2 regions of the Paracoccus ferrooxidans genome follow, and region 1 is predicted to be linked to the other one. Evidence: riboswitches for the same ligand, from Rfam matches in the RefSeq annotation. Region 1 holds a riboswitch; the other holds the start of a gene.

Evidence for each region. A riboswitch is a leader RNA that binds a small molecule or an ion and turns the genes downstream of it on or off. The one in region 1 is predicted to bind cobalamin.
Region 2: linked by a shared signal. The riboswitch ahead of nrdH (glutaredoxin-like protein NrdH) and the one ahead of E3U26_RS09705 (DUF1636 family protein) in region 1 are both predicted to bind cobalamin.

What each region holds. Positions count from the first base shown of each region.
Region 1 is NZ_CP038198.1:1,930,678-1,938,170, forward strand. It holds gene cobN (cobaltochelatase subunit CobN) at 1-2,368, opposite strand, end outside; gene cobW (cobalamin biosynthesis protein CobW) at 2,371-3,405, opposite strand; gene E3U26_RS09705 (DUF1636 family protein) at 3,409-3,762, opposite strand; cobalamin riboswitch at 3,839-4,040, opposite strand; gene cobO (cob(I)yrinic acid a,c-diamide adenosyltransferase) at 4,078-4,689, shown strand; gene E3U26_RS09715 (hypothetical protein) at 4,749-6,251, shown strand; gene bluB (5,6-dimethylbenzimidazole synthase) at 6,285-6,908, opposite strand; gene E3U26_RS09725 (hypothetical protein) at 6,911-7,444, opposite strand.
Region 2 is NZ_CP038202.1:1,203,073-1,210,565, forward strand. It holds gene E3U26_RS22885 (C4-dicarboxylate transporter DctA) at 1-1,263, shown strand, start outside; gene E3U26_RS22890 (LysR family transcriptional regulator) at 1,367-2,284, opposite strand; gene E3U26_RS22895 (YeiH family protein) at 2,387-3,406, shown strand; gene E3U26_RS22900 (DUF6635 family protein) at 3,474-4,304, shown strand; partial or broken gene E3U26_RS22905 (alpha-hydroxy-acid oxidizing protein) at 4,294-5,213, opposite strand; cobalamin riboswitch at 5,377-5,567, shown strand; gene nrdH (glutaredoxin-like protein NrdH) at 5,660-5,881, shown strand; gene nrdI (class Ib ribonucleoside-diphosphate reductase assembly flavoprotein NrdI) at 5,890-6,306, shown strand; gene nrdE (class 1b ribonucleoside-diphosphate reductase subunit alpha) at 6,288-7,493, shown strand, end outside.

The DNA of each region.
Region 1 (7,493 bases):
GCAGCGTCACGTCGATCCGCGGCCGGCCAAGCTCGGCCAGGGGCAGGATCTCGATGCCCGCGACCCGGCCCGAGGCGCCGTCCCAGCGCGGGCTGAGGCCGGCGAGATGCAGCGCCATGGCGAATTCCTCGCCCGCCGTGCGCATGGTGGCGCTGCCCCAGAGGTCCACGACCAGGCCGCGGGGCCAGTCGCCATGGTCCTGCAGGTGGCGGCGCAGCAGTTCCTCGGCCAGTTTCACCCCCTGGGCATGGGCATTGCGCGAGGGCACGGCGCGGGGATCGACGGTGAAAAGGTTGCGCCCGGTCGGCAGCACGTCCTGCCGCCCCCGCGCCGGCGAGCCCGAGGGGCCGGGGGCGACCCGCTGGCCGGCCAGCGCGCGCGCCAGCCCTTCGCGTTCGGCCGCGCCGCAGGGGCCGGTGCCATAGACATGCAGCCCGTCGCCGAAGCGGCTGTCCTTGAGATCGCAGAGGAAGCGGTCGATCAGCGGGATCGCCTCGGCCGCCGCGGCGTCGGGGGGCAGGCCCAGGTCGGTTTCCACCCCGGCGGCGCGGGCCTCGTCGCGGATCGCCGCGATCAGCCGGTCGCGGCGGCGCGGGTCCAGCCCGTCGGCGGTGGAATATTCGTCGAGCAGCCGTTCCAGATGCGCGAGGTTCTCGGGCACCGCGGAATCCGCCAGCGGCGGCGGCAGGTGGCCCAGCGTCACGGCGGAAAGCCGGCGCTTGGCCTGCGCGGCCTCGCCCGGATCGTTGACGATGAAGGGATAGACCACGGGCAGGTCGGCCAGCAGCGCCTCGGGCCAGCATTCGTCCGACAGGGCAACCGACTTGCCGGGCAGCCATTCCAGCGTGCCATGCGCGCCCATGTGGATCAGCACGTCCGCCTGCGTGCGCAGCCACAGGTAGAAGGCGACATATTCATGGCGCGGGGTGCGCGTCAGGTCGTGGTAGTCGTCGGCGCGGGTCTTTGCCTCGCCGCGTTCGGGTTGCAGGGCGATCAGGTCGGCGCCGTGGCGGAGGGCGGCGAAGCGGAAGCCGTCGGGGGGCTCGCCCCATGCGGCGGCGAGGTCGTCGCGCAGGCGTTGCGGCAGGCGGGCCAGCGCCCGGCGGTAGTCCGAGAGCGGCCAGTGGATGCGCTCGGCGGTCAGCCGCCGGCCCAGGTCGTCATGGGAAAGCCCGAGGATCGCGCCGCAGGAGGCCAGCGCGTCCAGTCCGACCGCATGGGCCAGCTGATGCGTCTTGCCGGGATAGGTGGACAGCACCACCGCGCGGCGTGTCGCCTGCCGCAGCCGGTGCCAGGCGGTGATCCGCGCCACCGCCGCGTCGATGCGGTCCGGGTCGGGGGCATGGATCACGCGGGCGAATTGCAGGTCGGGGTCGCGCTCTTGCGGTTCCTTGAAGCTGATCGCGCCCAGGAATATGCGGCCGTCCACCTCGGGCAGCACGACATGCATCGCCAGGTCGGCGGCGGAAAGCCCGCGGTCCTCGGCCGCCCAGAGGGCGCGGGGCGCGGTGGACAGCGCCACCTGAAAGACCGGGCAATCCGTGCCGTCGAAGGGCGTGGCGCCGGCATCGTCGCGGGCGGAAAAGGCGGTCAGGTTCACCACCGCGACAAGGCCGGGCAGGTGCGGCGCCAGCCAGTCGGCAAAGCCCGGCGCCTTCAGCGAGGGCGCAAAGACCCCGGTCGCGGCAAAGCCGGCCGTGCGCAGGGCGCGGATCATCGCATCCACCGGCGCAAGGTCCGCCGCGGTCAGGTAGCTGCGATAGAAGCTGACCAGCACGCCGGGTTCGGGGTCGGGCCGGGGGCGGTCGATGACGCCGCGGTCGGGATCGTAGAAGCCGAAGTCAGGGATCGTGGCCTGCCCCTGGACCGGGGCGGCGGGCAGGCCGGCGGCCCCGGCCAGTTCCGCCAGCGCCATCTGCGCCGCGACCGCGCCGCCCTGGTCGCAAAGCGCCGCCAGCCGATGCAGCAGCGGCAGCGGCAGGGTGGAAAACCGCTCCAGCGTCGGGTCGGGACGCCCGTCCGCCGGCAGGAAGGCCAGGGCGATCCCGCGGCGGCGGGCCAGATCCTGAAGGCTGGCGACGCCGTAATGCCAATAGGGCTCGCCGCCGATCAGCCGGACCAGCACGGCGCGGGCGCCGGAAAGCGTTGCCTCGCAATACTGATCGACCGAGACCGGGTGCCGCAGCGCCGAGAGGTTGCACAGCCGCAGCGAAGGCAGCCCCCCGGCAGCGCGATGCCAGCCCGCCGCGAAAGCGCCGAGGTCGCTGTCGGAATAGGACAGCACGACCAGGTCGGCGGGGCCTTGGCCGGGGTCGGTCGGAACCTCGGTCTCTTCCAGCCCACGGCTTTCGCGGAAGACGACATGCATCGTCAGGCAGCCAGGACCGCCCGGATCGCGGCCTCGTCGATGTCGTCATGTTCGGCGATCACCACCAGGCGCGAGGCGCGGGGGGCGTCGCCCCAGGGCCGGTCGTATTGGTGCCGCACCCGCTCGCCCACCGCCTGCACCAGAAGGCGCATGGGCTTGCCGGCGACGGCGACATGGCCCTTGACCCGCAGGATGTTCTGTTCGCGGGCCAGCCGCTCGATGCGGGCGGCAAGCTCGCCGGGGTCGGCGATCTCGGCCAGCTCGATCACCACCGAATCGAAATCGTCGTGTTCGTGGTCGTCGGCGCCGTCGTGGTGGCTGGGGCGGGCGGCCAGGTCATCCTCGGCCGCGGCACCCAGGCCCAGGATCACCCGCGGGTCGATCACCCCGTCGGTCAAGGGCAGGATCGGCAGCTTGCGCGGCGCCTCGGCCTCGATCACCGCGCGGGCGGCGGCCAGCCCGGCATCGCCGGCCAGGTCGGCCTTGGACAGCAGCACGATGTCGGCGCAGGCGATCTGGTCCTCGAACACCTCGGACAGGGGCGTCTCGTGGTCGAGGCTGTCGTCGGCGGCGCGCTGCGCCTCGACCGCGGCCTCGTCGGGGGCGAAGCGGCCCGCCGCCACCGCCTCGGCATCGGCGAGTGCGATCACCCCATCCACGGTGATGCGCGAGCGGATCGCCGGCCAGTCGAAGGCCTTCAGCAAGGGCTTGGGCAGGGCCAGGCCCGAGGTCTCGATCAGGATGTGGTCGGGCTTGACCGGCATCGCCATCAGCCGTTCCAGCGTCGGGATGAAATCGTCGGCGACGGTGCAGCAGATGCAACCGTTCGACAGCTCCATGATGTTCTCGGCCGGGCAATTCTCGTCGGCGCAGGATTTCAGGATCTCGCCGTCGACGCCCATGGTGCCGAATTCGTTGACCAGCACCGCCAGCCGCTTGCCCTGCGGCTGCGACATCAGGTGGCGGATCAGCGTGGTCTTGCCGGCGCCCAGAAAGCCGGTGATGACGGTGACGGGGGTCTTGGTCAGGTCGCTCATCTTCTATCCAATCGGGGGAATGCGCGCGAGGCTGCGCTTGCGGAAAATCGTGACGCGCTCGCGCCAGGGCACGATGCCGTCGGGGGCCTGGGCATAGGCGGCGGCGCCCAGCAGGATCTCGGTCGCGTCCTCGGCCGACATGCGGCCGTAGACATAGGTCCAGCGGCCCGGCGCCGACAGCGCGATGGCGGCGCCGTTGGCGCAGGCGGACAGGCATTCGACGGGGACGATGCGCACGCCGTCGGGGGCGCCTTCGGCCGCCAGCGCGTCATGCAGCCGCGCGCCGGGCACGGGCTCGCCCTCGGGGACGGGCTGGCCGGCGCGGCAGGTGATGCAGACATGCAGCGTGACGGTCATGCGCCCTTCATCCCTCAAGGCGGCACGAGGCAGGGGACCAGCGCCCAAGCCCCAGCGGGAACACCCCGTCCGCCGGTCAATCCTTCGCGCGCTGGCAGGTCTCCCGGCTTGCGGATTCGGGCCTGGGCCCACGGCCGCCCCGCCTTCCCGGCGTCTCGCCAGTGGCCTCGGGGCGACCTTTCCGGTCACGGTCGCGGGGGCGGCTGCTTCCAGGCGGTTGCCTGTCGCATTCCCTCTTCGCCTGTCGTAGGACAGGAACCAGCGCCTCTCGTCTGTGCGCGCCCGGTCCCGACTTGTCAAGCGAAGGAGTGCCCGATGCAGACCGACGACAATACCCGCCACGCCGAGAAGATGGCCCGGATCAAGGCCGCCCGCGACCGGATGATGGCCGAGAAGCAGGGCGAGAAGGGCCTGGTCATCGTCCATACCGGCAAGGGCAAGGGCAAGTCGTCCTCGGGCTTCGGCATGATCCTGCGCTGCATCGCCCATGGCATGCCCTGTGCGGTGGTGCAGTTCATCAAGGGCGCCTGGGACACCGGCGAGCGGCGGTTGCTGACCACGCATTTCGGCGACCTGTGCCAGTTCCACGCCATGGGCGAGGGCTTCACCTGGGAAACCCAGGACCGCGAGCGCGACATCGCCGCCGCCCGCGCCGGCTGGGAAAAGGCCAAGGAGCTGATCCGCGATCCGCAGATCCGCATGGTCCTGCTGGACGAGATCAACATCGCGCTGCGCTATGACTACCTGGACCTGGACGAGGTGCTGGATTTCCTGCGCAGCGAAAAGCCGCCGATGACGCATGTGGTCCTGACCGGACGCAACGCCAAGCCGGAACTGATCGAGCTTGCCGATCTTGTGTCCGAGATGGAGCAGGTCAAGCACCCCTTCCGCGATGGCATCAAGGCGCAACCGGGGGTGGAGTTCTAGCCTGTTTCCTGTCATCTGCCGCTTGTGCAGGACCAGTGAATTCGAAAGGATGTTCGGACATGTTTGCGAGACAAGGCCTTGTGGCGCTGCTGGCGATCTGCCCCGTCTCGGCGGCCTGGGCCGTGCCCGCCACCGAAGAGGGGGCCGCGCGGCTGAGCGGCGTTTTCCAGACCTATTTCGGCGGCACCGAGGGCGTGGTCGCCGTCACCCCCCAGGGCGAAAGCTATGAGCTGCGGATCGACCCGGCGCCGCTGCTGGCGCAGGTTCCGGCCGAGCAGGCCCAGGTCAGCGTCTCGGCCCTGACCTATCGGCTGACCGACAATGGCGACGGCAGCTGGGGCGTCAGCGAGGACCAGGTGCTGAGCTGGTCGGTGGTGGTGCCGCGCCTGTTCGAGCAGAAGGGCACGACCAAGGTCGAATCCACCGGCATCTGGGACGAGGGGCTGATGAGTTTCCGCGAACAGACGGCGGTGATGACGGATTACGTCATCGAGTCGGTGCAATATGCGCCCCCGCCGCCGCCCGGCGCCGAAGCCGCGCCCGAACAGCCCCCGGCCGAGCCCGAGGTGGTCTCGCGCGATCACCAGCGCACGGCGCGGATGGAGGTGTCGCTGACCGGCGCGCCCGGCAAGGCCGGCGGCGTCGACCAGGCCATGAGCTTCACCGCCGAGGGGCTGGAGCAGTCGCAGGAGATCCTGATGGGTCCGGGCGGCCAGCCGATGACCTTCCAGATCACCGCGCCCGGCTACGAGGGCAGCGGCCAGATCACCGGCGCGCGCACCGAAGGCATGCTGTCCCTGCTCGCCTGGTTCGTCGCCCATCCGTCCGAGGAGCTGATCAAGGGCTCGCAGGACGGGCTGCGCGACAAGCTGGCCGCCGCCATGCCGCTGTGGGACGACCTGTCGATGGACGCGGTCCTGCATGATCTGAAGATCGGCTCTCCGCTGGGCGAATTCGGCCTTGCCTCGACCAAGGTGACGGTCGGCCTGTCCGGCGCCACCGCCGATGGCCGGCTGCACGAACGGGTGGCGCTGTCGGGCGTGACCGTGCCCGAGGGCGTGCTGCCGCCCTGGGTCGAGCCGATCCTGCCGCAAGAGGTGACGCTGGACTTCACCGCCTCGGGCTTCGATCTGGCGGCGCCGGCGAAGATGCTGATCGAGGGCTTCGACCTGGCCGCCGAGGAACCCTTTGCGCGGCTGGTGCCCGAACAGCTGCAGGCGGCGCTGCTGCCCGGCGGCACGGCCGACCTGAAGCTTGCGCCGTCGCAGATCAAGGGCGACGGCTACCAGATCGACTACCGCGCGGACATCGCGGCCGGTCCGGGCGCGGCGCCCACCGGCGCGGCGCTGATCTCGGCCACGGGGCTCGACAAGGTCGAGGCGGCGCTGGCCGCGGCCCCGCCCGAAGAGGCCGCCCAGCCGCTGATGATGCTGCGCATGGCCCGCGCCATGGCCAAGCCCGGCGCGAGCGGCGAGAATGTCTGGGACATCCAGATGCCCGAGGGCGGCGGCCCCTTTACCGTCAACGGTCAGCCCATGGGCCCGGCCACCTCGCAGCCCTGAACCAAGCGGCCCCGCCCGATGCGGCGGGGCCTTTCAGCGCCGCTGCCAGCCGGGGGCGGTGTTTTCCTGCCAGCCGGTGCGGTGCAGCAGCGGCGTGTCGTCGGTGAACTCGGGCCAGCCGAGGCAGAGCAGCGCCGAGAACTCCCAGCTTTCGGGCACCGCCAGCAGCGGGCCGATCCGCGCGGGGTCGAGGATCGAGACCATGCCCAGGCCCAGGTTGCGCACCCGTGCCGCCAGCCACAGCGCATGGATCGCCATCGCCGTCGATTGCCGCAGGGTCTGCGGCATGGTGGCGCGGCCAAGGCCGTGGCCCTCGGACGGGTCGATCTCGGTAAAGACGGCCAGCCAGACCGGCGCGCGGTCCAGCCCGGCGAGCTTCAGCGCATCGTATTCCTGCCGCTGCCGGCCCTGGTAGCGGGCGGCGGCCCGGGCATTGCAGCGCAGGAAATCGGCGCGGATCGCGGCGCGCAGATCGGGGCTTTCGACCCGGATCACCCGCCAAGGCCGGGCATTGCCGACCGAGGGCGCCAGTTCCATCGCCGCGCGCAATTCCTCCAGCAGCGGCTCGGGGATCGGGTCGTCGCGGAAATGCCGCACGTCGCGGCGCCAGCGCAGGATGCGGTCCAGCGCCGCCTGGTCCTCGGGGCCGAACCGCATCATCAGGGCGTGGCGCAAATGGCGCTGTCGGGCAGGCCCTCGGCCCCGGCGCGGATGCCGACAGGGCGGTCGGGCACGGTCAGTTCCACGGCGAGCGGCCGGCCCGCCACGGTCAGCGGGCGGTGGTCGTTCGAGTTCAGCTCGACCCGCAGCCGGTCGCCGGCGGCGAGCATGTCGAGGTGATGGGCCGGGCCGTAGAGCCGGGCGATCTTGGCGCCGTTCAGGTAAAGATGCGCATGCCCCTCGCCGCGGCGATCGGCCAGCCCGGCATGTTCGGGGGCGAAGCAGAAGCCCTCGGCCTCGACGAACAGGTTCCAGCCGGCGGTGCTGTCGGGCTCCAGCCGGGCCGAGGCGGTGGCGCTGCCCGCGGGCAGGTCGATGGGCGCGCCGTGGTCATGCGCCGCGGCCTGGGTGCCGTGGCCACGCGCGCCGTGGTCGTGGCCGTCCAGCGTGATGCCGTTGGCGGCGGCGATGACGAAGCCCATGCCGCCGCCGAAGATCAGGCCGATCAGCAGCATCGGGATCGAACGATCCATGTCTTTTCCCCGCTTTCATGAAAGGCCGGGCGCGACAGGCACGCCCGGC
Region 2 (7,493 bases), on a different replicon from region 1:
ATCGTCGCCGGCTTCTTCGCGCCCGAATTCGCCGCCAAGATGAAACCGCTGGGAGACGGGTTCATCAAGCTCATCAAGATGCTGATACCCGTCATCGTGTTCTGCGTCGTCGTGCATGGCATCGCCGGCGCGGGCGACCTGAAAAAGGTCGGCAAGGTCGGCGTCCGCGCCATCGTCTATTTCGAGATCATCACCACCATCGCCCTGGCCCTGGGCATCGCGGTCGCCTATCTGTTCGGCCCCGGCCACGGCATGAACATCGACGTGAGCCAGCTCGACGCCTCGGCGTTGTCGGCCTATGTGGACCGCGCGCATGAAGTCAGCAGCGGCGGCACCGTCGAGTTCCTGATGAAGCTGATCCCGACCACGATGATCAGCGGCTTCGCCCAGGGCGACATCCTGCAGGTTCTGCTGGTCGCGATCCTGTTCGGCTGCGCCCTGTCGCTGGTGGGCGAGCGCGGCAAGCCGCTTTTGCACATGATCGAGCTGACCGGGGACGTCACCTTCAAGATCATGTATTTCATCGTCCGGCTGGCGCCCCTTGGCGTGTTCGGCGCCATCGCCTTCACCGTCGGGCAATACGGCATCGGCTCGCTGGCGCAGCTGGGCTACCTGGTCGGGCTGTTCTATGTCACCATCGCCATCTTCGTCTTCGTGATCCTGGGCTTCGTGCTGCGGCTGGCGGGCTTCAGCATCTTCAAGCTGCTGCGCTACCTGCGCACCGAGGTCGGCATCGTCGCCGGCACCGCCAGCAGCGACGCCGTGCTGCCGCAGACCATGCGCAAGCTGGAACACCTGGGCATCAAGGACTCGACCGTGGGGCTGGTGGTGCCGACGGGCTATTCCTTCAACCTCGACGCCTTCTCGATCTACCTGACGCTGGCGGCGGTCTTCATCGCCCAGGCCACGAACACGCCGCTGTCCACCACCGACCTTCTGGCCATCCTGGGCGTGGCGCTGGTGACGTCCAAGGGCGCGCATGGGGTGCCGGGCTCGGCCATCGTGATCCTGGCCGCGACGCTGGCCGCGATCCCGGCCATCCCCGCCATCGGGCTGGTGCTGGTGCTGTCGGTCGACTGGTTCATGGGCATCGCCCGCGCCTTGGGGAACTACCTGGGCAATTGCGTCGCCACCGTGGTCGTCGCCTCCTGGGTGGGGGACATCGACCGCGACCGCGCCCGCCGCATCCTCGAGGGCGAGGACGTGCCGACGCTGGACGTGCTGGACGAGGACGCGCCGATGTCGCAGCCCCAGCATGGCTGACGAAGTCGCCTCGCGGGGCTGAACGGGGCCCGCGCGACCGGCCCCGCCAGCCCCCGAGAAGACGGCCTGCGCCTTCCCTCCCGATGGCGCAGGCCATTTCACGTCAGGGGATGCCGGCGGCGAAGCCCTCGTCCGTCAGGATCTCGTCCGTCAGGATCCCGATCAGCGCCTGCTGCGCCCGCGTGCGATAGCGCTGCGGATTGGTCAGCAGCGAGAACGGCCGCTCTGCCCCCGGCAGCGGCAGGGTGCGGATCCAGCCGGCGGCGGCGGGCCGCGCCACCGCGCGTTGCGACAGCGCGGCAAGGCATTGGCTGGCGGCCACCGCGTTCAGCACCGCCTCGTTCGAGGGCAGTTCCAGCGCCAGGGGCAGCCCGGCCACGGAAAGCCCCTGCCCGGCCATCCAGGTCTCGAACTCGGACCGGGTGCCCGAGCCCGGCTCGCGCAGGATCCAGTTCTGCGCCGCCAGCCCGGCCAGGGGCACGGCGTCGCGCCCGGCCCAGGGGTGATCGGTCGCCATGACCAGCACCAGCCGGTCGCGCGCCACCACCTGCCGGTGCAACTCGCCATGCGCCACCGCGCCCTCGACCAGCCCCAGGTCGGCGCCGCCCTCCTGCACCGCATCGGCGACCTGGGTGGTGTTGCTGACGGTCAGCCGCAGCTCGATCCCCGGATGCATCTCGCGCAGCGCGACCAGCCGCGGCGGCAGCCAGTAGCTGGCGACGGTCTGGCTGGCATGGACCCGCAGCCGCCCGCGCGGCTCGCGCGCCAGATCCTCCAGCACCATCTCGGCCGTCTCGGCGCGGTCCAGCACCGCGCGCGCCTCGGCCATGAAGGCTTCGCCGGTCTCGGTCAGCACGATGCGCCGCCCCACCCGGTCGAAGAAACGCACGCCATGCCGCGCCTCCAGCGCCGAGACGGCGGCGCTGACCGCCGATTGCGTCAGGTTCAGCGCCTCGGCCGCGCGGGTGACATGCTGCCGCTCGGCCACGGCAAGGAAGATGCGGAGCTGTTCCAGCGTCATGGCCAACTGATAAGTAAAATCGAACGATATGGCAAATATAATGCGATGGATTGAACGTGCATCCGGGACCATGTTCCGCCTTGCAAGCAAGGAAACGCGATCATGTCCTCGACCGAGCAGAACCAGCAAACATCTTCCGCGATCACGGCCTGGCTTTCCGCCACGCTGCCGGGGCTGGGGCTGACCTTCGGCATCGCGGTCCTGGCGACGGCGGTGCAGCGCTTCTCGGGCATCCCGGCGCTCAGCCCGCTGGTGGTGGCCATGGTGCTGGGCATGGCGCTGCGCAACCTGGCCGGCACGCCCGAGGCGGCGCGGCCGGGCATCGGCTTTTCGCTGCGCCGCGTCTTGCGTTTCGCCATCGTGCTGCTGGGCTTCCAGCTGACGCTGGAGCAGTTGCGCGCCGTGGGCCTGCCGGGGGTAGCGGTGATCGCGGTGGTGCTGGCCGCGACCTTCGTCTTCACCAAATGGGCCGGGCGGGCGCTGGGGGTCGAGGCGCGGCTGGCCGAGCTGATCGCGGCCGGCACCTCGGTCTGCGGCGCCTCGGCGGTGATCGCGACGAACACGGTCACGCGCGGCACGGACGAGGACGTGGCCTATGCCATCGCCTGCGTGACGGTCTTCGGCTCGCTCTCGATGATCGCCATGCCGCTGCTGGGCGAGATGATGGCGATGGGGCCTTCGCATTACGGCATCTGGGTCGGCGCCACCGTGCATGAGGTGGCGCAGGTCGTCGGCGCCGGTTTCCAGCATGGCGCCGAGGCCGGGCAGGCCGCGACCGTGGCCAAGCTGAGCCGGGTGATGCTGCTGGCGCCGCTGATCCTGGTGCTGGGCGCGCTGGCGCGCCGCGGCGGCAAGGCCGCGCATGGCTCGGCGCCGACGCCCTGGTTCGTGCTGGGCTTCATCGCCGTCGTGCTGCTGAACAGCGCCCTGCCCTTGCCCGAGGCGCTGCATACCGAGGTGGTCGGCCTGACCGCCTTTCTGCTGACCATGGCGCTGGCGGCGATGGGGCTCGAAACCGACATCCGCAAGCTGCGCGCCAAGGGCGTCCGGCCGCTGGCGCTTGGCGCGCTGGCCTGGCTGTTCATCTCGACCCTGGGCCTGGGGCTGGTCGCGCTGCTGTGACGGCGCGGCATTGAGCCGCCCCGCCGCGATGCCTAGATTGGGCGCGATCCGCCAAAGGACCGCGCCCATGGCCCTAAAGCCCGCCGACCCCCGTCCGATGACCCGGCGCGAGACCGAGGTCCGCCGCTTCGTCCGCGCCCGCTATGGCCCGCGCGGCACGCTGGCGCTGCATCGCCACGCGCTCGGCCTCGACCTGCTGCGTGCGCCGGTGAACGTCATGCTGTCGCCGCTGTTCCTGCTGGTGCGGCTGGCCGCGCCGCTTCTGCGCCGGATCGGGCTGCGGCGCGCTGGCGACTGGCTGTCGCGCCGGCAGATCTTCCTGAAATCCGACGTGGCGCAAAGGATCGAGGCGGACCTGGCCCATTTCATTGACGACCTGGCCGAAAAGGGGCTGGCGCCCCGGGCCGCGCCGCAAAGCGTCGCCCGCGCCGTCTCGGACTATGCCGAGACCCGCAATGCGGTCTCCGAGATCACCACCTCGGTCCTGGTGCTGGGCTCGGGGCTCTTGCTGTTCCACCGCGCCACGCCGGGGGTGATCTCGCTGGCCGGGCCGGTCGCGCATCTGCGGGCGCAGGCGCAGGCGGTCGAGGATTTCGCGCTGGGAAGCTGGGCCGGCCGCATGTGGTATGGCGCCTTCCCACGAGAGCTTTCCAGCGTGGATCTGCTGCTGACCGGGGTGGTGCTGGCCATGCTCGCCTCGGTCCTGACCACCTTTGCCGGGCTGGCCGCCGATCCGGTCCAGCTTTGGACCGGCATCCACAAGCGCCGGGTGCTGCGGCTGCTGCGCCGGCTGGACCGGGCCGAGGACGGGCCGGGGCTGGGGCGCGAACATGTGCTGGCCCGGCTGGGCGACCTGTCGGATGCGGCGCTGAGCCTGTGGCGCAGCTTCAAGGGCTAGGCCAAAGCACGGTTCCATCGATCCCGGCCAGGTCGCGGCGTCCGGTCAGGGCCATGGCGACCTCCAGCTCGGCGCGCAGGATGGTCAGCATATGCGCGACCCCCGCCGCGCCGCCCACCGCCAGGGCATGGATCTGCGGCCGCCCGACCAGCACCGCCGCGGCGCCCGGGCCAGGGCCTTCAGCGCATCGGTGCCGCGGCGGATTCCGCCGTCGCACAGCACCGGAATGCGCCCGGCGACCTGGCGGGCGACGACCGGCAGAGCCTCGGCCCTCGCCGGCAGCGTGTCGAGCGCCCGGCCGCCGTGGTTCGAGACGATCACCCCGTCCGCACCCACCGCCACGGCGCGCTCGGCATCATGCGCCGACATGATGCCCTTCAGGATCACCGGCAACCGGGTCTGCGACTTCCGCCGCGCTCTTTGATCTGGCGCGCGGTCACGACGGTGACGGTCCGTGGCGTGTCGAGCAGCGGCGGGGTGATCTTGTCCGAGGCGCTTTCGGTGGTCTTGTAGCTGGTCTCGGCCTCGCTGCCCTGCTGGCGGCGGATGACCGCCGTGTCCAGCGTCACGGTGTCCTGCGCCTGGGCGGGGCCGCCGACCCCCGCGAAAATGGCAAGGACCGGAAGCAGGCCCAGGGTCGGCAGCAATTGCGCGGCAGACCCCGAGGCTGGCGGTTTGGGATGGGTTTTGTTCATGGGTTATCCCGGCACAAAGATGCCCCGCCTTCCGCCAGCAGGCAGAGGCGACATTAAGTGATGTTTTATCAATAGCTTGCGCTTTATCGCGCCAGAACGGGAACGGGAACGGGAACCCCGGCTCACGTGCGCGCGATCCACGCAAGAGGGCGAATTGTCGCTTTGTCAAACGACGCGACGTCATTCCATGCCATGTCCCCGCGCCTGTTGCCATATTCCAACAGGCCCGCAGGTGGGGCGGTCCGTGGCCGCAGCCCGTCCACCGCCATGGCCCGGCGGCAAATCGAGCCCCTGGCGCGATCCGGGAACCCCACCAGATATTCCGGGCGCGGCCCGGCCATCCACTAAATATGGATTGACCCGGCCCGTGACCCGTGGCTAACTGCCGGGGTCATGGTTGCCCTGGGGCCGACTCGGGGATGAAAAGGGAAGCCGGTGAAAAGCCGGCACTGCCCCCGCAGCTGTAAGCGGCGAGCGACGCTGGAATGCCACTGGGGCCAAGGCTCCGGGAAGGCCGGCTAAGCCGAGACCCGCAAGTCAGAAGACCTGCCATGGCGCGAAAGGACGAAACCGTGCGGCGGGCGCGGGGCTGGAACAGGGTCCGGTGGCACGCCCATCGGCCCGGCCCCCTCTTGCCGACAGAACAGAAGGAGCCGAGCCATGTCCATCACCGTTTACTCCAAGCCCGCCTGCGTGCAATGCACCGCCACCACGCGGGCGCTCGACGCGCGCGGCCTGGCCTATCAACTGATCGACCTGACCGAGGACGACGCGGCGATGGAACTGGTCGTCTCGCTGGGCTATCGCCAGGCCCCGGTGGTCGTCGCCGGCGATGCGCATTGGGCGGGCTTCCGGCCCGACATGATCGGCCGGCTGTCCTGACCGGCGCCATGGGCGGGCTGGTCTATTATTCCTCGGCCTCGGGGAACACCGCGCGCTTCGTGGCGCGGCTGGGGCTGGCGGCCGGGCGCATCCCGGTCTCGCCGTGCGATCCGCTGCCCGAGGCGGCAACGCCCTATGTGCTGATCTGCCCGACCTATGCCGACGGGACCGGCCGGGGCGCGGTGCCCAAGCAGGTGATCCGCTTCCTGAACGATCCCGCCCGCCGCGCCGGCCTGCGCGGCGTCATCGCCGCCGGCAACCGCAATTTCGGGGCGACCTATGCCTTGGCCGGCCGGGTGATTTCTGACAAGTGCAACGTCCCCGTGCTGTATCGATTCGAGCTGGCGGGGACTGATCTGGACATTTCCCGCGTGCAGGCGGGGCTTGAGAAATTCTGGGGGACGGAATGCTTGACGATGGCGTAAAGGCCGAGCTGGACTATCACGCGCTGAACGCGATGCTGAACCTTTACGACGGCGAGGGCCGCATCCGCTTCGACGCGGATCGCAAGGCCGCGCGGCAGTATTTCCTGCAGCATGTCAACCAGAACACCGTCTTCTTCCACTCGCTGGACGAGAAGCTGGGCTACCTGGTGGACGAAGGCTATTACGAGGCCGAAGTCCTGGACCAGTATCCGCGCGCCTTCCTGCACCGGATCTGGGACGCGGCCTATGCGCGCAAGTTCCGCTTTCCGACCTTCCTGGGCGCCTTCAAGTATTATACCAGCTACACGCTGAAGACCCGCGACGGGCGGCGCTATCTGGAACGCTACGAGGACAGGGTGGTCATGGTCGCGCTGGCCTTGGCGCGCGGCGACGAGGATCTCGCCATGCGCTTCATGGAGGAAATCCTGTCGGGCCGGTTCCAGCCCGCGACGCCGACCTTCCTGAACGCCGGCAAGAAATCGCGCGGCGAACTGATCTCGTGCTTCCTGCTGCGGCTGGAGGACAACATGGAAAGCATCGGCCGCGGCATCAATTCGGCGCTGCAGCTTTCCAAGCGCGGCGGCGGCGTCGCCCTGATGCTGACCAACCTGCGCGAGGCCGGGGCGCCGATCAAGGGGATCGAGAACCAGTCCTCGGGCGTCATCCCGGTGATGAAACTGCTGGAGGACAGCTTTTCCTATGCCAACCAGCTGGGCGCGCGGCAAGGCGCGGGGGCGGTCTACCTGAACGCGCATCACCCCGACATCCTGCGCTTCCTGGACACCAAGCGCGAGAATGCCGACGAGAAGATCCGCATCAAGACGCTGTCGCTCGGCGTGGTGATCCCGGACGTGACCTTCGAACTGGCCAAGAAGAACGAGGACATGTACCTGTTCTCGCCCCATGACGTGGAAAAGGTCTATGGCATGGCCTTCTCGGAGATTTCCGTCACCGAGAAATATGCCGAGATGGTGGACGACAAGCGCATCCGCAAGAAAAAGATCAACGCCCGCGCCTTCTTCCAGACCCTGGCCGAGATCCAGTTCGAAAGCGGCTATCCCTATATCATGTTCGAGGACACGGTGAACCGCGCCAACCCGGTCGCCGGCCGCATCAGCATGTCGAACCTGTGCAGCGAGATCCTGCAGGTCAACGAGGCCAGCACCTTCGACGAGGATCTGAGCTAT